2 regions of the Pediococcus claussenii ATCC BAA-344 genome follow, and region 2 is predicted to be linked to the other one. Evidence: a T-box and tRNA genes for the amino acid it is inferred to sense, from the RefSeq annotation. Region 2 holds a T-box; the other holds one or more tRNA genes.
The links. The T-box of region 2 lies ahead of leuS (leucine--tRNA ligase). A T-box ahead of a tRNA ligase gene usually reads a tRNA of that ligase, here a tRNA-Leu.

Region 1 (11,044 bases), 840 kb from region 2:
TCATAATGCTGGACTCTGCTAATACTCGGTGGTTAACCGTCTTGTTTCGCTCTCTATTTTAATTTAGCCCATCAATTTTCATTAACTGTTGATAATATTTATTATCCCTTGCCAGGAACGCTGGGGATCCATTCATAGCAATTTTTCCGTCCTCTATGAAAATTACTTTATCTGTTATTGAAACCCCTTGAAGATGATGTGTAATCCAAATAACTGTTTTATTATTTAATTGATTGAAAAAAGTGTTTAATAGTTCTTGCTCCGTAATTGGATCTAATCCCACAGTTGGTTCATCTAAAAGCACTATTGGAACATCTTGAAGTAGTATTCTCGCTAATGCAATACGATGTCGTTCGCCGCCAGAAAAACGCAACCCTGCCTCGTCCACCATAGTATTTAGTTGTTGTGGTAATTTTTGGATTGTTTCTTTTAACTGAACCCGATCCAAAACATTCCAAACCTCATCTTCGGAAGCATTTTCGTTTCCAATGCGAATATTATTTAAGAGGGTGGTGTTAAAAAGATAAGGCGTTTGATGAATAACTCCGATATAATCACTAATACTATCTCCTAATTGGTCAGTTGAATAACCGCCGAGCGAGATGGAACCAGTGTTTGGAGATAAATCTCCGCGCAAAAGATGAGCTAGTGTACTTTTTCCAGACCCACTTTTACCAAGGATGGCCAGTTTCTCTCCCGGATAAATGTTGAAACTAATATCGTTTAAAACTTTTTTCGTTCCATCAGGGTAGGCGAAGTCAACATCTTTAACACTAAGCATTAGTTCTTTTATGGAAGGTACTGGTTGTATTGCTTTTACCTTTTCAACGTCGGATAAGTTATTGAAACGAACTATGGAATCTTTATAGATATTGGTTTCTTCGGCAGCATCAGGTAATGGAGCGAAGGCATCAATTAATGGAAATATTGTTAGGACAAATGCTGCAATCCAATTTGCTGCACCGCCGTGGTTGCCTGGAAAAGTAAAGGCTGACCAAATCAACAGCGCAACGGTTATAGCACCAAAAGAAAGTTGGACAAAAAGCTCAGATTTTCGATTATAATTTTGAATTTGTTGATCAATCTGATGTAATTCAAGTTCGGATTGCTCATAGTGATCAACAAAATCAGTACCTCGCTGGCTGAAAATCCAGTCAGAAACACCCAAAACATTGTCAGTTAGATTCTGATACAAGTTATTGCGCATTCGCTTCTTTTGTTCTTGTCGAGCCCCATTAGCTAGTACAGAAAAGAGTGGTAGAACAAAAACAACCACGCCTAGCATTAATAACATTGCTAATCCAAATAGTGGTGAAAATAAACCTAAACAAATGATAATAAACACGTATAATGTCCAAGCGATGATAGTTGGGAATATAGTTCTTAAATAGAGATTCTGAATATGATCAATGTCTTCTGCAAGGAGTCCTAAAATGTCTCCTGTTTTAAAACGTTGTTTGAAGAAGATAGCATCACTTTCTAGTGACTTATACAACTTTAAACGGAGCTGAGAAGTCATCCGTAGAACCCAATTGTGACTGGTGAGGCGCTCTATATAGCGGAATACCGGTCGCCCAATCCCGAATGCACGTGTAAGCACGATTGGAACATAAATTAATAGAATGTTTTCTGGAATTGAAGCAGCTCGACTAATTAGATAACCTGAGTTAAACATCAAGGCTCCCCCGCAAAAGAAGGTCAAAAATCCCAATAGAATAGCTAATATTAGCAGACTACGGTATTTCTTAAAGAAGGGGCGAACCCACGTATCCCCTTTAAAAGCGTTAAATAACCCGATTTTATTCAACATTGGAAGTTCCTCCCTTCAAACCGTTCACTAAACGGGTAAAGGCACCATTAGAATGAGCTAAAGTGTCATAGGTACCATGTTCAACAAGTTTGCCATGGTCTAGTACCAGAATATAATCCATATTTTTCATCCAATGTAGACGGTGAGTAGCGAAAAATACTAGATGATTATCCATAATAGGAAGCATACGTTCTTTTAATTCAATTTCTGTTTCAATATCTAAGTGGGCAGTTGGTTCGTCGAACAAAAGAATATGACGTTTAGGATTTAAAAATGCGCGAGCAAGTGCCACTCGTTGAGCTTGCCCGCCACTAATTGAGCGGGCAGCTTCGCCAAGTTGAGTATCCAGGCCTTCAGGAAGTTCAGCAAGAAGTTCATTGAGGCCAACAGTTTCAATGGCTTTCAGAATTTCTTTATCAGAAGAATTGGGATTATAAAATGCAATATTTTCACGCAAACTTAGTTGAAAAATATAAGGATTTTGCGGAATATAAATTAATTGTTGCTGCCAGTCTTTTTGGTTAAAGGATGGTAGAGCAACATCATTAACTTTAATACTGCCGGATAACGGTTCTAAAAAACCGTTTAGTAGGTTGATCAGAGTTGATTTTCCTGATCCACTCATGCCAATTATGCCAATTTTTTGAAATCCTGTTGCCGAAAAGTTTAATTTAGACAATGTAGGTTGATCATCATAATTAAAACTTAGATTCTGGACCTCTAACTTAGAAGTGTTATCCCATTCAGGAATGGTAATTGCAGGATGGGCAACTTCAGGTGTTGATAGTACATTCTTAATTGCTTCAAAGGCATTTTTCCCATCTAAAGTTGCGTGATAGTCACTTGAAAAATCTCTGATTGGAAGAAAATATTCGGGTGAGAGGATCAAGACCGTTAAGGCTGGAAATAGGGTGATGCCATGATCAATCAAACGTAATCCTAACAATACAGCAACGATTGCAATTGAAATTGTGGTGAAAAAATCAAGAGCAAAAGTGGACAGAATAGCAATCCGAAGCGTGTTCATAGTAGCCTTTCGAAAACGTTCACTAGAAGAAAAGATGCTATTTTCATACTTTTTAGTTAAACCAAAATATTTTAATGTATCAATACCACGCAAAGAATCAATAAAATGATTTGAAAGAATTTGAAAAGTTTTATACTGTTTGTCAGCTTTGCTTTGGGCTGCATATCCCAAAATAATCATAAAAATTATTATAAGGGGAAAAACGAGAGTTAAAACAATACCGGATTCAATATCAAGGAAATAAACAGCAATTAAGATAATAATTGGTATTACAGACATGTTGAAAGTTTTAGTAAATATAAGGTTAATATAGTTTTCAACTTGACTGATACCGTCCAAAGCCATGGTAGTAGTATTACCTGTACCAGTGGTTTGGACTATTTGTGGGCCAAGACGAAAGACCTTTTGAAGTAATTGTTCACGTAAATCTCGTGCTTGTTCATATGAATACTTATCCAGAATGCGATCACGGAAATAGTTTATTAGATGGCGAGCACAATAGGCTAGAGTGAAGAGAACCAACTTACTAATTTGATTAGATAAATTTTTTCCGTCCCAAAGGCTAGTTATTACGGCGGAGAGTGTCCATGCTTGTCCAATAATAAACAATGCTTGCAAGGCAGCGAAGCCCGCAAGCATTATCTGTATTCGTTTAATTCCAGGTAGTTTCATGATTTGCTTATCAATCATGCGTTTGTTAATCCTCCACGGTATTTAAACGGGTTAATTTCATACGTTTTCTAAATACGTAATAAGTCCATGCAGTGTATGCCAATACAAATGGAAGAATTGTAAGAGCAACGATACTCATTATTTTAAGTGTGTACGGACTTGATGAAGAGTTACGAATTAATAAATCATATTTTGAGTTGGTTGAACTAATTAGAACTCTAGGAAATAATCCGGTGAATAATAGTACTACAACTGAAACAAGTGATAGTCCACTAGATAAAAAGGCAACCAGATCGCCACCACGAAAGACAGCGATATTTGCGATAACGGTTAAAGCAATGATAACCGCTAATATTACAGGAGTTGCCATTGGATGAACATTAAAGAAATCAGTTGTAAAGTACATTAAGATTGCAAATACGACTAATCCAACATAGAGAACCCAATATAGCAATTCTGCATAGTTACGAGCACGTTCGCGGAGTGGCCCCATGGTCTTTAATGCAATGTAGTTTAAACCATGTAAGTAACATAATAGGGCTACGGCAACACCACCCACAATTGAGAACAAATTAAAGTAGTCAGTGAAGTGTGCCATCATATCGCCGTGCGCGTCAATCGGCATACCCTGCACCATACTTATGAACATTACACCAAAGAAGAATGGAACAATAAAGCTTCCGATACTAAGTGTCCAATTCCAGATATGTTTTTGCTCAAATGGAACACGGTTTCTGAATTCAAAAGAAACACCACGAATGATTAAACCAATCAAAATAACAAAAAGAATTAAATAGTAACCACTAAAGAGTGAGGCGTACCAAAATGGAAATGATGCGAACATTGCACCACCTGCTGTGAGTAGCCAAACCTCATTACCATCCCAAACTGGTCCGATTGTCTCAACAACTAAATCTTTTTCTTCATCATTGTGAGCTAATGTCTGAACTGACATTCCAACTCCAAAATCAAATCCTTCAAGGAAAAAGAAGCCCGAGAATAAAACTCCAATCAATATAAACCATAAAAGTTGTAAGAAAGTCATTAGTTAAACGCCTCCTTATCAAAGGGATCAATGTTTGATTTATCGTCTTTCTTTGCGAGTTCTATCTCATAGTCGGGTCCTTTTTTGAGGGTTCGGATAACGAGATAGACCATGGTACCTCCAAGTGCTGTAAATAATAAGAAGTAGATGGTATTAGAAATTAAAAGAGAAGCAACCGAAACGTTGGGTGAGACACTTTGCATCATTGTGAATAAGCCATAAACGGTCCATGGAAAACGGCCAAGTTCGGTAATCAACCATCCACAAGTATTAGCGATAAACGGCGTAAAGGTTGTTAAGGCAACAATCCACAGCATCCATTTCTGCTTATATAGTGTTTCCTTTCGTTTTCTTGTAAAGAATAGTCCTAATATTGATACTAATAAGATTAGCATTCCAAATGCTGCCATAATACGAAAACTATAGAACAAAGTATTTACCGATGGGTAATAGTTTTTGTGACCGTACTTAACAGTTAACTCTTTATTGATAGTGTTCATACCTTTAACAGCACCAGAAGGCTTATCGTATGAAAGAATACTTAGCATATAAGGAACTCCGATACCAAAAACACGTTTATGCTGTGCTTCATTTGCCCAAGCAACAACGGTCCAAGCGGCTGGGTCACCAGTATTTTTATAGATACCTTCCGTTGCGGCAAACTTCATTGGTTGTTCAGTAACAAGGTTTTTCATTTGCAAATCCCCAGCAGTTAGAACAGCTAATGAACCAAAAAGGGCAACAATAAATCCTAAACGCATTGATTTTTTATAAAAATCACCATTGTTGATGTTCTTTTTCAAAAGTTGAAAGGCAGCTAGCCCAGCGATTCCGACTCCACCAAGTGTAATAGCTCCGGCAATAACATGGGAAAATTCGTACCAAACTTGGGGATTAGTTAGAAGAGCGCTGAAGCTGGTCATAACAGCGTGTCCACCTTTAATTTCATACCCAACAGGATGTTGCATGAAGCTATTAGCAGCTAAAATCCAGAAAGCGGAGACCATGGACGCGATTGCAACTAACCAGATAAACAACGCATGAAATCCCGGCTTGACGCGGTCCCAAGTAAATATCCAAAGGCCTAAGAATGTGGATTCCATAAAAAACGCTAACAAAGCCTCAACAGCTAATGGCGCACCAAAGATGTCACCAACAAAACGGGAATAGTCTGACCAGTTCATACCAAATTGAAATTCTTGAATAATACCAGTAACAACACCAACGGCAAAACTGAGTAAGACAATATTTCCCCAAAACTTAGTCATTTTGAGGTATTGTTCGTTTTTAGTGCGAACATACATTGTTTCCATGATAGCAACCATGAGAGCGGTTCCAATAGAAAATGGAACAAAGAAAAAATGGAATATGGTTGTCATTGCGAACTGAAAACGAGCTAGTGTAACGATACTCATAACAATTCATCCCCTTTAATTAAATTTTTCTAACGATAATGTATACATGTAAAATATACCGCAATTACCGCATATTTAAAAGCATGAGAATATGATTCAAATGATTTTTACCTTGTGTATTACTATTGAAAGAAAAAAGTAATGGTTTAAATCCGATATTGTGATTTGGAAGTTAAGATGGATATAATAAAGGGACTGATCTTTTAAGTATAAGGGGAAAAACATTGGAAGAAAACGTACTTAATATAGTAGAAAAAGAATTAAATCAATATCGACCGATTCAAATAAATGCAACACTTGATATGCTTGAAGACGGTAATACGGTTCCGTTTATTGCACGATATAGAAAAGAACGAACTCATAGTTTGGACGAAGTTCAGATACGAGAGATTCAAGCGACGTACCATCAAGTTGAAACACTTGAGAAACGTAAAGCAGATGTTATTAAGAACATTGAGGAGCAAGGAAAGTTAACTTCTGAACTCAGAAGATCAATCACAAAAGCAACTGCATTGCAGACGGTTGAAGACTTGTATTTACCATATAAACAAAAACGTCGCACTAAGGCAACTATTGCAAAAGAGGCTGGGCTTGAACCGTTTGCTTCATGGTTATTAACATTTCCAACTAATGAAATTAATAAAAAAGCCGAGCAATTTTTAAATTCTGATCAAGACATTAATACAGTTGACGATGTTTTGGCAGGCGTTCATGAGATCTTGGCGGAAGCCTTTGGAGATAATGCTGACTTTCGTGATTGGATAAGAACTTATACTAAGAAAAATGGACTTTTAACATCTGTTCTTAAGTCAAAAGGCGAAGAACATGATGAAAATGAAGTGTACAAACTTTATTATGATTTTTCAGAACAATTTAATAAAGTTGTATCACACCAAATGCTAGCAATTAATCGTGGTGAAAAAGAAAAAGTTCTTAGAGCCAAGATTGACGTTAATGAAGATGGGATTGAACGCTTTTTGCGGTTTAGAATTATTGGAGATAAGACTGGAGAAGCTCTTCCAATTATTGAAGATGCATATCGAGATGCTTATAAGCGTTTTATCGGACCGGCAATTGAGCGTGAATTAAGGGCGGAATTAACCGAAAGTGCAAGTCAACAAGCAATTAAGGTGTTTGGAGATAACCTATATCATTTGTTGATGCAAGCACCCTTAAAGGGAAAGGTAGTTCTCGGATTTGATCCTGCATATCGTACAGGATGTAAATTAGCTGTGATGGATGAAAACGGGAAATTTTTGGATAAATTGGTAATTTATCCACATAAACCAGCATCGGCATCAAAAAGGGCTGAGGCAGGAAAACTCTTCAAAGATTTTCTGAATAAGTATCAGGTTGAAATGATTGCAATTGGAAATGGGACAGCCAGTCGTGAGTCGGAAGAGTTTGTTGCGCAGAAATTAAAAGAAATTGATCGAAAGATTTACTATGTCATTGTGAATGAGGCTGGGGCATCCGTTTATTCGGCAAGCCCAGAAGCACGTAAAGCATTTCCTGAATTACAGGTTGAAGAACGAAGTGCCATCAGTATCGGGCGTCGTTTGCAAGATCCACTAGCAGAGTTAATAAAAATTGATCCACAAGCAGTTGGCGTAGGTCAATATCAGCATGATTTGCCACAAAAAGAGTTGACCGAACAGCTTGATGGAGTTGTGGAAACTGCGGTTAATCAAGTTGGGGTTAATCTTAATACAGCTAGCCCAGAATTATTAACACATATTTCTGGTTTAACTAAAACAACGGCTCAAAACATTGTTAATTTTCGTGATGAAAACGGACGTTATGATGCGCGTAATCAGCTTAAAAAGGTACCACGTTTAGGACCGAAGGCTTTTGAACAAGCGGTCGGATTCTTGCGAATTGTTGATGGCAAAGATGTGCTAGACAATACTGATGTTCATCCAGAAAGCTATAAAGCTGCTAAACAGTTATTGAAAGACTTAGGAATTGGAATGGATTCTTTGGGGCAGGATGAAACTATTCAGAAGCTTAAGAATGCAAATATTCAGCAGTTATCCAACCAACTTAAGATAGGGAGTGAAACCCTGACCGACATCATAGAAGCTTTACAAAAACCAGGTCGTGATTTACGTGATGCTATGCCGGCACCGTTACTTAGAGCGGATGTTTTGACTATGGAAGACCTTAAACCTGGAATGGAGCTACAAGGTACGGTTCGTAACGTGATTGATTTTGGCGCTTTTGTTGATATTGGGGTCAAGCAAGACGGCTTGGTACACATTTCCAAGCTAACCAAACAGTTTGTTAAGAAACCAAGCGATATTGTGTCAGTGGGCGACATCGTCACAGTATGGGTGGAAAGCGTTGATTTAAATCGACATCGTATTCAGTTAACAATGATACAGGATGAGAATAAAAAATAATGACAGATCAAGAGTTACAAGTGTTGACCGAGGAGATAGCTCACAGTAGTTTTCACCATGAATTTAAACATCAAATCTTCTTTAATAGAAGATTAAAAACCACTGGCGGACGGTATCATTTAAAAGATCACCATATTGATATTAATCCGCTAATGTTGGAACAACATGATATGGAAACCTTAATTGGGGTTATAAAACATGAATTAGTACATTACTTTTTACATTTAAGTGGCGAGAAGCCTGCTCATAATAATCCACATTTTAAACAATTATTGGTGCAAACAGGTGGCTTACGATACGCGCCGGATTCTAAAAAGCGTCGCAAGAACCAACTTAAGCTCACATATCAATGTCAAAAATGTGGACAGATATATATACGTCACCGGCATATTAATACCGAGAAGTACAGGTGCGGAAAGTGCCACGGCAGGCTTACTCTAATTGAAGAAGAACGAAGTGCATAATGTTTTTTAATAAAAAGCTTGCTAGATGGGGCTGTTTTTGCTAATATTATCTGGTAAGCTTTTGCGGCCATGGCGGAATTGGCAGACGCGCAGGATTAAGGATCCTGTCCGGATTTACCCGGGTGGAGGTTCGAACCCTCTTGGCCGCATATTTAAAAGGACTTGGAAAATTTTCCAAGTCCTTTTTTGTTGCACATAATTAATATGGTATCTTTTTGTTAGAATATCGCTGAATTGTCTTGTGAACCTCTTCTTGTAGCAATTTTTCTTGAACATTCTTTAACGCCTGGGGATTACGAGCCTGCTTAGGATTAGTTATTGAATAGGCTTTTATTTTTGCCATCATATTAATTTTAAGTTGCTTTTGGTTCTTTTTTAAATCCTGGCCAGCTTTAGAAAGCTGTGTAGTAGATAAAGCAGTCCAGTTTTTTGGAAGGCTAAATGTAACCGTAGTATTTTTAATTTGATGTTCATTCTGAATTCCAGCGAAGAGAAATTGTGCGAATACGCTTTTATAGTGATAATAGGAAACTTTTTTTATTTTTCTTGCCGTCATTGTTTTAGAACGAATTAATCTAACACTTAATCCATCTGAATAGGTCATGGATTTTTTATTAGAATTACTATTTGTTTTATATACATATATTTGGTGCATGTTCCTTTTCTTACCAACATTACGATATGCTAATACCTTATTATCTCCAGGAAAAGTAGCAATTGAATCAATCTTTGTAGAAGTTGAACTAGTGTTAATTTCGGTTCCCCAATGTGCATTGACGTTTGCAATAAGTATAACTTGAGAAAGTAGAAGCAACATTCCTAAAATGGAGCCAATTAAGATTTTATGTGTGATTTTGGAATTAACTGTTATAAAGATTATCCCTGCAATGCAAAGTAAACTTATGAATATTAACATTATTTCGCTACCTCCACTTTTTTTGAAATGTTATGGGATAAGAACCAGGCCGGAATGGCAGCAATTAATGTAATCACTATCGACCAGATAAAGGCAGTATGATAAGCAGTGGTTAAATGTGCAACCGTTGGAACGACGCCGTTAATGTTGTTTTGAATGACAGTAGCTAATATCGCAGAACCAAATGCTCCACCAACATTTTGAAACATTCTCGAAGCACTTGTTGCATCCGCAATTAATTTTTTAGGAATACCAACGTACGAATCTGCCATAACAGGAATTGTAAGCCCACCCTGTGCCATTCCTCTGACAAACAAAGCAATTAATAGATACCAAATATTAGTGTTTTTATCGAAATAAACAAATGGAATAGTGCTAGCAACTGCAACGAGGATTGATACTAGGACAACCCATCGAGCACCGATGCTATCAGTTAGCTTTCCAACGGTTGTCCGGGTAACCAACATCCCCAAACCTTGTGCAATCAAGTAAGTTCCAGACCAAATGACACTTAAGCCTCGAACGTTTTGTAAATATAACGGAAGTAAGAACATTGCTCCGTTTACGGCGACTCCAGACATTAAAAGAATTACGGAAGCTCCGGAGAAGTTGGAGACTTGAAACATTTTAAGGCTTACCAATGCCTTATCCGGATTCTTACTTGCAAATATAACGTACGCAATCATTAAATCTAAACCAATGAAAATGGGAATTAGGACATCTAGGTTTGAGATGGTGTTATTACTGCTAAAATTAACAATTCCGATTAATAGCCCACTGAACATACCACTTAGCGAAATGAACCCAAACCAATCAAATTTTTTATCCGTTTTTTGAGGTTCAAACTTTGGCATCATGAATTGAAGTAGAACTAAGGCAATGATAACGATCGGTATGTTGATGTAAAAAATCCAATGCCAATCTAACTTGTCAATGATGAATCCTCCACCCACAGTTGGTCCCAATATTGGAATTAAAACCATTGGAAGACCAATGGTTGCTGCTATTTTTCCGAGTCCTTCACCATTAGCTGCCCGAATTATAAGTGTGGTTAGGAGTGGGATTATTACTCCAGAGCCAGCCCCTTGAATTAATCGTCCTAACATTAGAATTGGAATATTGGTTGCAACTCCAGAAACGATAGATCCAGCTAAGAATAACAATAAACCAGAGATATAAAGTTTCTTTCCGCTGAATTTGTCAACCGCCCATCCGGTAAATAATATGACAATTCCAAGCATCAAGACGTATCCAGTAGTAACCCACTGGGTAGCACTTACCGTGGCGTTTAAA
Region 2 (10,837 bases):
ATATAATCTAAATCAGCTTGAAGTGGGTTATAAATATAAACATCATTAAGCGTATAAACATGCGTATCAAAGTCCTTAACTTTCATAGCAATATTATAAATTTCACTCGCCTGTTCAAATGTTAATTCATTAGTCTGTACAACTTTTAAACCAGCATTTTCAACAATAGCACCCCCGTTATAAGAAATAACAAACTCTTCTTTTTGGTCTTTCAATCCTAATTTCTGTAATAAACCTTGTACTGAACTAAATCCGCGACCAGTGTTAGGTACAAACTTAACACCTGCTTTTTGAGCCTTTTTTATTGCTTTAATATTTTCATCCGAGATACTTCCATCCAAGCCTAATAATGTTTCATCTAAATCACTAACAATTAACTTAATCATACGTAACCTCTCTCTATTCTTATATAATTTAAGATTAGCCGATTTGGAAAGGGTTTTCAATTATATACAGTAACTTTTTTAAATTTAATACTAAATTAATATAAAACAAATGTGACCGTTTTCGTGCAATTCATGCACAAAAAAATTCAAAGCACAATATGTTGATGTGAATTTTTATATGATATACTATCCCTTGGTTAAATTGTAAAAAAGAGGGGCAAAGCATGGTGATAATTACAGCAGGAATGATTGGTGTCGGAAAAACAACATTAACAGGTAGAATTGCGGATTTTTATGGTTCAAAGGCCTTTTTTGAACCAGTAGGCGATAATCCAGTATTACCACTTTACTATTCTGATCCTAAAAGTTATGGTTTTTTACTCCAAATTTATTTCTTGAATAAACGATTCCAAATGATTAAAAAGGCTCTGGCAGATGATAATAATGTTCTTGATCGTTCAATTTATGAAGATGCCTTATTCACACGCGAAAACAATAAGGAAGGCAACATTACTGACACAGAATTCGGCGTCTATATGAACTTGCTCGATAACATGATGGGTGAACTCCAGAACCTGCCTAAGAAGGCTCCAGATTTGATGGTTTATGCTGAAACTGATTTTGATACTATCCTATATAGAATTAAAAAACGCGGTCGTGACTATGAACAATTCGACAATAACCCTGAACTTGAGTCTTATTATAAAAAAATGTGGACAGCATATAAAACATGGTACGAAGAATATGATGCTAGCCCTAAAATGAAAATCGATTTACAAACTTATGATTTATCTGAAGAAAAAAATGTTAATATCATCTTGCAACAAATTGATAAAAAATTAAAAGAGACACGTAAGGCTAATTACAATCAAGCCATTTAAATCAAAAAGTGTTCCGAGCAACTTCACCTCACAGTGAGTTCTCCGGAACACTTTTTAATTTTCCTACTTAACAATTGATACATCAGTTTTAGAATTTTCTACAACATAACTCGCAGTCGAGCCGATCACAACTCATGCAACTCGTCCCAATCCAGTAGCACCTAATACCGTTAAATCAATATCATACTTATCGGGAATATCTTCAGAAAGTTCTTGCTTTGGGTTTCCCACTCTTAAATCTATTTGAACATCACTGACTCCTGCTTCAATTGCTTTCTGTTTTAAAACTTCAAGCTCCTGCTCGCGTTCCATCAGTGCCTTCTTTATATCAATATCAGTGCTCGCAATTCCAAATCCCAATGACACACTTTCAGTATTCGCGTATTGTTGTTTAACAATTTCGCTAATGACCAACCTAGCATGATTCTGTTTTGTAATCTCAATTGCTTTCTCAAAGGCTTTTTGGGCCTCCGGAGAACCATCATATCCAAAAAGAACATTTTTGTAATCCATAGTAGCACCGCCTTCCTGTTTTTATTATAGCAGTGTACCCTATAGATTTTCCAAGTTTACGATTTCCTCGTCTGTTAGAGCTCTATAATGACCAGGCAAAAGTCCCACATCTAGCTCCAATGGACCAAATTTCACTCGTCGCAACCTAAGAACACGTTCACCCAAAGCGCCAAACATGCGTCGTACCTGATGATACTTTCCTTCGCTAATCGTTACTTCCACCGTTGTCGTTTTTTCCAAATTAGAATATTCTTTAACTTTCAGACCGGCAGGCTTCAACTGAGTACCATCTTTGAGCGTTAATCCGTTAGCAAATTTGGCTGCCGCACCCTCACTAATTTGTCCTGTTACAGTCGCTTCATAGACTTTATCAACATGGTGTTCAGGCGATAATAAGCGGTGCCCAATCTCCCCGTTATTTGTAATTAGAAGTAATCCTTCAGTGTTCTTATCTAACCTTCCAACTGGAAATAAATCTGGTCTACGGTCATTTTTATTAAAGAGTTCCATGACTGTTTTTTGCTTTCGGTCTTCCGTTGCTGTCAGTACCCCAATCGGTTTGTTAACAATAAAATAAAAGTGCTTTTGATATTGAACTACCTCACCACTAAGCTGCACCTCATCTTGATCAGGATCAATCTTTACTCGACCAGACTTTACAGCTTCGCCATTTACACTAATTTGCCCATCACGAGTTAGTTTTCGAATCTGAGTCCTTGTACCAACGTTCATATCATGTAAAAATTTATCAACTCTCAACATTTCAACCTACTTTATTCTTAACATATTTCTTAGACGACTTGCTCTACTACCCAGCATTTCATCGGCTAATCTGCTCTTAAGTGAACAATAAAGATAGAAGAGACCACCAGCCGAAGCAGCAACCAAAGCAACGATCAACGCAGCAACTTTGCTTTCATTATTCATAAATAGATACATTCCATGTGCCACTCCCCATGCAATGACAAACATTCCTAGTGAATATAAAATAATTTTAGTCAAATGTTCATTAATAACTTGATAATCAATGCCATATTCATCGTTAATATGCTTTAAAATCAACCAATTAATAAAAGCAAAACCAATTGCTGTCGACATTAATGAGCCAATAGCTGAAAAGGCCATTACAAGTGGAATTTGCGCAATAAATTTAATTATGACCCCGTACAGAAAATAACGAACTGCTAATTTATTCTCACCAATTCCTTGCATGATAGCAGAAATCACCGTGAAAACCCCTAAAACAATTGCAACATATGAATTAAACTCAAGAATAGCTGTCCCCACTCCACTAAAATGATAAAAAAGTGTATAAGCAGGTTGTGCAATTGCGGCCATTCCAAGGGCTGCAGGAATCATTAAAAATGAAAATAACGAAATGGCTTCAGTTACTTGTTGACTAATTGCTCGTGAATCCCCTCGCGTTTTTGCTTCTGAAAGTAAAGGAACCGAAGTTACAGCCATTGCAGACGCTAATGAAATCACAATCATGACCAATTTATTTGCATTAAAAGCAAAAATGGCATACATAGTATTTAAAATATCAGTGGTATAGCTACTTGTCATTTGCATAATTTTAAAGAAAGTATACTGATCAATTAATTGAAAAATAGTAATTGCGGAACCAATGATAATAAATGGAATCGCTTGTGCAATAATCTCCCGATATAAATCACCTGTGGATACAACCAGCTCATTGGAGCTAGCCTGAGCAAGTGTTTTCAAACGTTTACGATATTTTAGAAAATACCATCCTAACACCAGAAAACCGCCTATCGCTCCAATAAAAGCAGCAAATGTTGATTGTGAAACAGCAAATACCCAATCACCATGGTGAACTCCCATAATTAAATATGCAGTCACCAGCATATAACCAACTCGCGCCAATTGCTCAACAAACTGAGAAATAGCAGAGGGACCCATTTCTTGGTAACCTTGGAAAAATCCCCTAGTCAGACTCATTGTTGGAATGATTAAAACTGCCCATGCCAACGCATGCAATACAGGAACGACACTCTCAGATCCAGCAGATAGAAAAGGTGCACCATAAAATAATATTAAAGCACAAACAATTCCTGATCCGACTGACAATAACAGACCCCTTTTGTAGAGCCTTTGTCCTAAGGCAAATTCATTAAGTGCGTTATAATGTGAAACTTGTTTAGCAATTGCAGAAGGGATTCCAGCAATTGCAGCAATTAAGAACAAGCTATAAATATTATATCCTTTAGCGTATAAAGCATTAGCCTGATTACTGTACACACCAAACCAAATTACCCAAGGAATGATATAAACTGCGCCAAGTATCCTAGAAAAAATACTGCCCGCTGTCATCCAGACTGATCCCTCAAGCATTTGAGATTTAGAAGAAGTTACTTTTTGTCCTTCTCTAAGGGGTTGTGACCCAATATATTCAAGGTCACTACTATCATTTTTATTCGGCTGATCTGCCATGGTGCTTCCCTACTTTCAATAATGTCTCCAAAATTATCCAACAACGATATTAACAATCCGATTAGGAACAACGATTACTTTCCGAATCTCTTTTCCGTTAATCCATTGTTGAACAGAGTCACTGTCCATTGCTAATTTCTGTAATTGTTCCTGTTTTAAATCCTTTTCAACAGTAAGACGTCCTCGGACTTTTCCGTTTATTTGTAAGATTACCTCAACAGTATCCTCGACTAATTTAGATTCATCAACGGTGGGCCATTTTTCATAACTAATCGTTTCCTTGTATCCTAAACGACTCCATAATTCTTCTGCCAAATGTGGAGCAAGTGGCGAAAGGATTTTTACAAAGTCCTCTACATATTTAACATAAATAGAATCCACTTTGTAAGCTTCATTTATAAATACCATTAGCTGGGAAATTCCAGTATTAAACCGCATATTTTCAAAGTCATTAGAAACTTTTTGAACAGTTTTATTAAAGATTAGATCTAACTTTCCATCGTTAACTTTAGTAATGCGGTCTCGTAATTTACCGTCATCATCAATAAACAGCCGCCATACACGGTCAAGCCATTTACGGCTTCCATTTAGTCCATCTTCACTCCAAGAAACTGATTCAGTCAAAGGTCCCATAAACATTTCGTATATACGCAGCGTATCTGCACCATATTTATCGACGATATCATCTGGATTAACAACATTTCCCTTTGATTTGGACATTTTTTCATGATTACTACCAAGAATCATGCCTTGATTAACCAATTTTTGGAAGGGTTCTTTAGTTGGAACAACTCCCAAGTCATAAAGCACCTTATGCCAAAAACGTGCATATAGAAGATGCAATACGGCATGCTCAGCACCACCAACGTATAAATCAACTGGCATCCATTCTTTGAGGAGTTGCTTATCGGCAATTTCTTGATCGTTTTTTGGATCAATGTATCGTAAGTAGTACCATGAGCTTCCCGCCCACTGTGGCATTGTATTAGTTTCACGTCGTCCTTTTCGCCCATTTTCATCGACGACATTAAGCCAGTCGTCTAAGTTAGCAAGTGGACTTTCACCGGTACCAGAAGGCTTCAAATCATCTGTCGCTGGTAAACGCAGAGGCAATTCATTTTCAGGAACCAGCCCAGTTTCTCCATCTTCCCAATGAATAATTGGAATAGGTTCACCCCAATATCTCTGACGAGAAAATACCCAATCTCGAAGACGATAATTAACTTTTTTATCACCCACGCCATTTTCTTTAATCCACGTTAACATTGAGGAAAGAGCAGCTTGTTTATCCAAGCCATTTAAAAAGGCAGAATTAATATGTGTCCCATCACCTTCGTAGGCACCATCTTCAATATTTCCCCCCTCAATAACCGGAATAATTTCAATTCCGAACTTTTTAGCAAATTCAAAGTCTCGCGGGTCATGAGCAGGAACAGCCATAACAGCACCCGTTCCGTATGATGAAAGGACATAATCAGCAATCCAAATTGGCACTTTTTTTCCATTAACCGGATTGATAGCGTAGGCACCGGTAAAGACCCCTGTTTTATCCTTATTTAAATCTGTTCGTTCAAGATCGGATTTTGTAGCAACTTGTTTTTGGTATTCTGTAACTTTAGCCTTGTTTTCGGCTGTTGTAATTCGTTCAACAATATCATGTTCAGGCGAAACCACTAAATAAGTCACACCAAACAATGTGTCAGCACGGGTTGTAAATACTTCAATGTTTTCTTCTGTATCTTCAACCTTAAAGTTAACGCTAGCTCCGACCGAGCGACCAATCCAGTTACGTTGCATTTCCTTGATGCTTTCAGGCCAATCAACTAGATCTAAGTCATCAAGTAAACGATCAGCGTAAGCAGTAATTTTTAAAATCCATTGTTTCATCGGTACTCGAAAAACCGGAAAATCGCCACGTTCAGTACGCCCATTAATAACTTCTTCGTTTGCAACAACAGTGCCCCCCATCAAATCAGGTGCCCAGTTAACAAGTGTTTCTTTCTCGTATGCTAAACCTTTTTTGTACATTTGTTCAAAAATCCACTGGGTCCACTTGTAATAACTAGGATCTGTAGTATTAATTTCACGGGACCAGTCATATGAAAAACCTAGTGATTGAATTTGTCGTTTAAAATTTTTAATGTTATCTTTTGTGAAATCTTTAGGATTATGTCCCGTTTTCATAGCATATTGCTCAGCTGGCAAACCAAAAGCATCCCATCCCATTGGATGAAGAACTTTAAATCCTTGCATGCGTTTCATGCGCGACATAATATCCGTCGCTGTATATCCTTCTGGGTGTCCCACATGTAATCCCTGTCCTGATGGATACGGAAACATGTCTAGTGCATAATATTTGGGTTTATCCTCTGTTGCGTTTGTCTTAAATGTTTCGTGGTCTGACCAGTACTTTTGCCATTTTGGTTCTATTTCATGATGATTAAAGGGCATATCCATTCCTCCTAAAATTTGCCAACAAAAAAATCCCAAGAGAAAATCTCTTAGGACGAAATCTGTTCCGCGGTACCACCTAGGTTTGTAGCTTACAGCCACACTCTTGATTCCTTAACGCGGAAAAACGTTCCCCTTACTATAATTCAGCAGGAAACTCAAAGGCGAGTTCGAACGCATCAATCTCCAAGTTCACACTATCCACCTGGTCTCTGTAAAATATAAGCGTCTAATATTCCTTATCTTCGTTGACTTTATGTTGATATAATAGTATCAAACTATATCTCAGTTTGCAAACCTACATATGGTAATATACCAGAGAAGGATACCACATAGGAGGAGTTCATGAGGACAACAAAAACATCACAATTTGCGCCTTTTATTCTAAGTTTAGTGTTTTTTATTTTGTTAACCTTAACCGTAAAGTTTGTTCCGACAACGCTTTACCCTTTTGATAAATTTATAACAAACTTAATTCAATTAGATCCTAGTCCACTAAAACTAACTTTTTTTAAGATAATTACGCAAATTGGTAACCAAATACCGTTCATCATTATCAATTTCGCTATACTTTTAATTCTCACAGTGAGCAAACATTTCAAATACGGAATTTTCTTACTTTTTACTACTTTTGGTAGTTCTTTAATTAATCATTTAATTAAAGAGTGGGTTAAAAGGCCACGCCCATTACCTCATTTAGTTAGAGCTACAGGTTATAGCTTTCCTAGCGGTCATTCTGTAGTTGCAATCGCCTTATTTGGTGGACTAATCATCATCACAAATCAAATCATTAAAAATAAGGCTATTAAATTCGTTTTAAACTTTATTTGGAGTCTCGGACTGATCCTACTTCCAATTTCACGGGTATATCTTAATGTCCACTATCCATCTGACATTATTGGTGGAATGCTTCTAGGATTCATGATTTTACAAATTTCACGTTATATTTTAATTAAGGAGTTTTAGAAAATGCTAAAAAATTCAATGCAGTATAGTCATATCGTTTTACAAGAGATTATCAATAAAGGTGACAATGTTATTGATGCCACTATGGGAAACGGTCATGACACCCAATTTCTGGCTAAATCAGTTGGTGCTACTGGTCATGTTTATGCGTTTGATATACAGCAAGATGCCATCAACCATACTAAAGATCGACTTACACAATTAGATTTAATAAGCCAGACAACACTCATTAACGATTCTCACTCTAAGATTGATAACTATGTGTCTAATCCGATTTCGGCTGCAATTTTTAACCTTGGATATCTTCCGGGAAATAATAAATCAATCATTACACATTTTTCGACTACTATTCCGGCTATCAACTCCTGCCTTCGTTTACTCAAAGTTGGTGGTAGAATTGCTGTTGTTTGTTATTACGGGCACCCAGGCGGCAAGGATGAATTAGACCATATAACCCATTATCTAAGCCAAATAGAACAACAAGAATTTAGTGTCCTGCGCTATGAATTCCTTAATCAGATCAATCAACCGCCCATTTTATTAATTATTGAAAAGAAATAGTGGAGTATGTTTTACAATATTGATTATCCAATAATTCTTTAACCATATCTTTTTTTAAGGATCTGTTGCATAACAAAATATCTATCGTTTATATTGCTAGTAATACTCGTTATTTTCCGACCTATGTCCCGCTTTTTATGCTGGAATTAACTAACTATTTTCAGCCGTTTTTCGGTCAAAGATATTCACCACTAAAGCTATTAGGATTAATATAAATCCAGACAAGTAGATATTATGAAGAGCTGAGTAAAGAATCAAACGTAATCCACCCAACAAGTCACTAGGTAATTCTTTAGCAGTTTGCGGATTAATTAATTTATTCATCATTCCCATATTGTAACGACTATTCTGTGCTACTCCACTATTCATACTACTATTCATAATAATTCCAAAAATAGACATCATAATTGTCTGACCAAGTGATCGCGCCAAAGTATTAAACGAAGTAGCAACTCCAATCTGATCAGAACTAACTAGATGCTGCGAGGTAACCGTTGTAGAAGTAATAGTAATCCCAAATCCCGTTCCTAAAATCGCTGAGATTACAAAGAAAAACCAGAACGGTGTTTCAATTGGTACAACTGCTAATATGAGGCTACCAACCGCTAGTATTGATAAACTAACACTTAAAACTTTATTAGGTGACAACTTCACCATCATTTTACCCGCCAAAAATGAGCCAAAAATCCACAACAAGGAACTTGGCGTTACAGCAAATCCAGCTAATGAGGCTGGTAGTCCTAAAATTCCCTGTGTCCACGTTGGAAGATACACTTCAAAACCAATCAAAAAACCCGCTACTAACATTGTAGCTACATTTTGAATAACAAATGTTCTATTTTGAAAAAGTTTGAGCGAGATAATTGGGTCCACTGCCTTTTTTTCTTGTCGAATGAATAAAACCACTCCTAAAATAAAAAGTACAAATGAGATCAATAGCATAAATGGTGAAAAATGTGCTTCTCCAATCAATTGGAATCCATACATTAACCCAAGTAAAGCAAGCATTAACCAAGCACTTCCCAAAAAATCAATTGGTTTATCATTTACTTTTACTTCTTCCCGCAAAAATATTTGAATGAGTAGAATCGTTATAATGCCAATTGGGACATTTATAAAAAACACCCAATGCCATGTTAATTTATCTACAATAAATCCACCTAATAATGGGGCAATAATTGAAGCAATTCCCCAGGCAGCGCCATTAAATCCCATAATACGTGCCCTTTTTTCGATTGGATAAATATCTGCGATGATAGTATTCGATACAGGCATAATGCATCCAGCACCCACACCTTGCAAAGCTCGCCAAATGATTAAAGTAGTCATTGAATTAGCTAATCCACTCAAAATTGAACCCACTAAAAAAATAAATATTCCAACATTAAAAATTCGTTTTCTTCCAAATATATCAGCTAACTTTCCATAAATTGGAGTAAAAATTGCATTTGTTAATAGAAAAATTGAAATAACCCAATTCATCAAACTGACACCGTGTAAATCACCAACAATTGTTGGCATAGCAGTTGAAACGATCGTTCCCTCCACCGCTGACATAAATGTCGCAATAAAAATTGCAATTGTGACAATAACTACGTTTGTTTCTTTTTTCTTCATAAAGCCCCCAAATTTGTTCAAAAATAAATGAGTCTGAGATAATCAGGTCAGACTCATCAAAATCGCATAATAATTTAAAAGATGGGACATAAATTAAGCAATCATTTGATTGCCCACCATGTCCCACTGTTGCAAATATTAATTAAAGAAATCCTGTAGTTCTTGAACTTTATCAACATGCTCCCATGGCAGGTCAATGTCTGTTCTGCCAAAATGACCATAGGCAGCCGTCTTTTTATAAATTGGGCGGCGCAAATCAAGCATTTCTATGATACCAGCCGGACGAAGATCAAAGATTTGACGAACAGCTTCAGTAATATCTTCTTCTGAAACTTTTCCGGTCCCAAAAGTATCTACCATGACGGATACAGGTTGTGCAACCCCAATAGCATAGGCAATCTGAACCTCAACTTTTTCAGCAAGCCCCGCAGCAACTATATTTTTAGCAATATACCTTGCTGCATAACTAGCCGAACGATCAACTTTTGTAGCATCTTTCCCAGAAAAAGCACCACCCCCGTGTCGAGCAGCCCCTCCATAGGTATCAACAATAATTTTACGGCCTGTTAAGCCAGCATCACCCTGTGGTCCTCCAATTACAAAACGACCAGTTGGATTCACAAAATATTTTGTTTTTTCATCAAGCAGTTCACTTGGTATTGTTGTTTTAATCAGCTTTTCTATCATATCAGTTCTAATCTGAGTAAGTTCAACGTCTGGATCATGTTGAGTACTAACAACAACCGTATCAACACGCTTAGGTTTTTCCCTTTCGTCATACTCAACGGTAACCTCAGCCTTTGCATCTGGTCTGAGATAAGGGATTACATTATCTTTTCGTAACTTAGCAATTTTTTGCATTAAATGATGGCTAAGCATAATTGGCAAAGGCATCAACTCAGGTGTTTCATTCGTAGCATATCCAAACATTAATCCTTGGTCGCCAGCACCAATTCGGTCCAGTTGATCCTCTTTACCTTCACGTGTTTCAAGCGAATCATCAACGCC

Region 1: it encodes a tRNA-Leu, which carries the amino acid that the T-box ahead of leuS (leucine--tRNA ligase) is inferred to sense. The anticodon was not compared.

The regions. Positions count from the first base shown of each region.
Region 1 covers NC_016605.1:336,114-347,157, forward strand. Annotated here, with positions in the region: gene cydC (thiol reductant ABC exporter subunit CydC) at 59-1,807, opposite strand; gene cydD (thiol reductant ABC exporter subunit CydD) at 1,800-3,527, opposite strand; gene cydB (cytochrome d ubiquinol oxidase subunit II) at 3,535-4,554, opposite strand; gene PECL_RS01570 (cytochrome ubiquinol oxidase subunit I) at 4,554-5,969, opposite strand; gene PECL_RS01575 (Tex family protein) at 6,194-8,371, shown strand; gene PECL_RS01580 (SprT family protein) at 8,371-8,835, shown strand; tRNA gene PECL_RS01585 (tRNA-Leu) at 8,899-8,984, shown strand; gene PECL_RS01590 (DUF4811 domain-containing protein) at 9,035-9,751, opposite strand; gene PECL_RS01595 (MDR family MFS transporter) at 9,751-11,044, opposite strand, start outside.
Region 2 covers NC_016605.1:1,173,218-1,184,054, forward strand. Annotated here, with positions in the region: gene PECL_RS05660 (Cof-type HAD-IIB family hydrolase) at 1-386, opposite strand, end outside; gene PECL_RS05665 (deoxynucleoside kinase) at 611-1,267, shown strand; gene PECL_RS05670 (universal stress protein) at 1,400-1,780, opposite strand; gene PECL_RS05675 (pseudouridine synthase) at 1,820-2,539, opposite strand; gene PECL_RS05680 (putative polysaccharide biosynthesis protein) at 2,549-4,234, opposite strand; gene leuS (leucine--tRNA ligase) at 4,268-6,685, opposite strand; T-box leader at 6,734-6,940, opposite strand; gene PECL_RS05690 (phosphatase PAP2 family protein) at 7,031-7,651, shown strand; gene PECL_RS05695 (class I SAM-dependent methyltransferase) at 7,655-8,212, shown strand; gene PECL_RS05700 (MDR family MFS transporter) at 8,363-9,829, opposite strand; gene metK (methionine adenosyltransferase) at 9,968-10,837, opposite strand, start outside.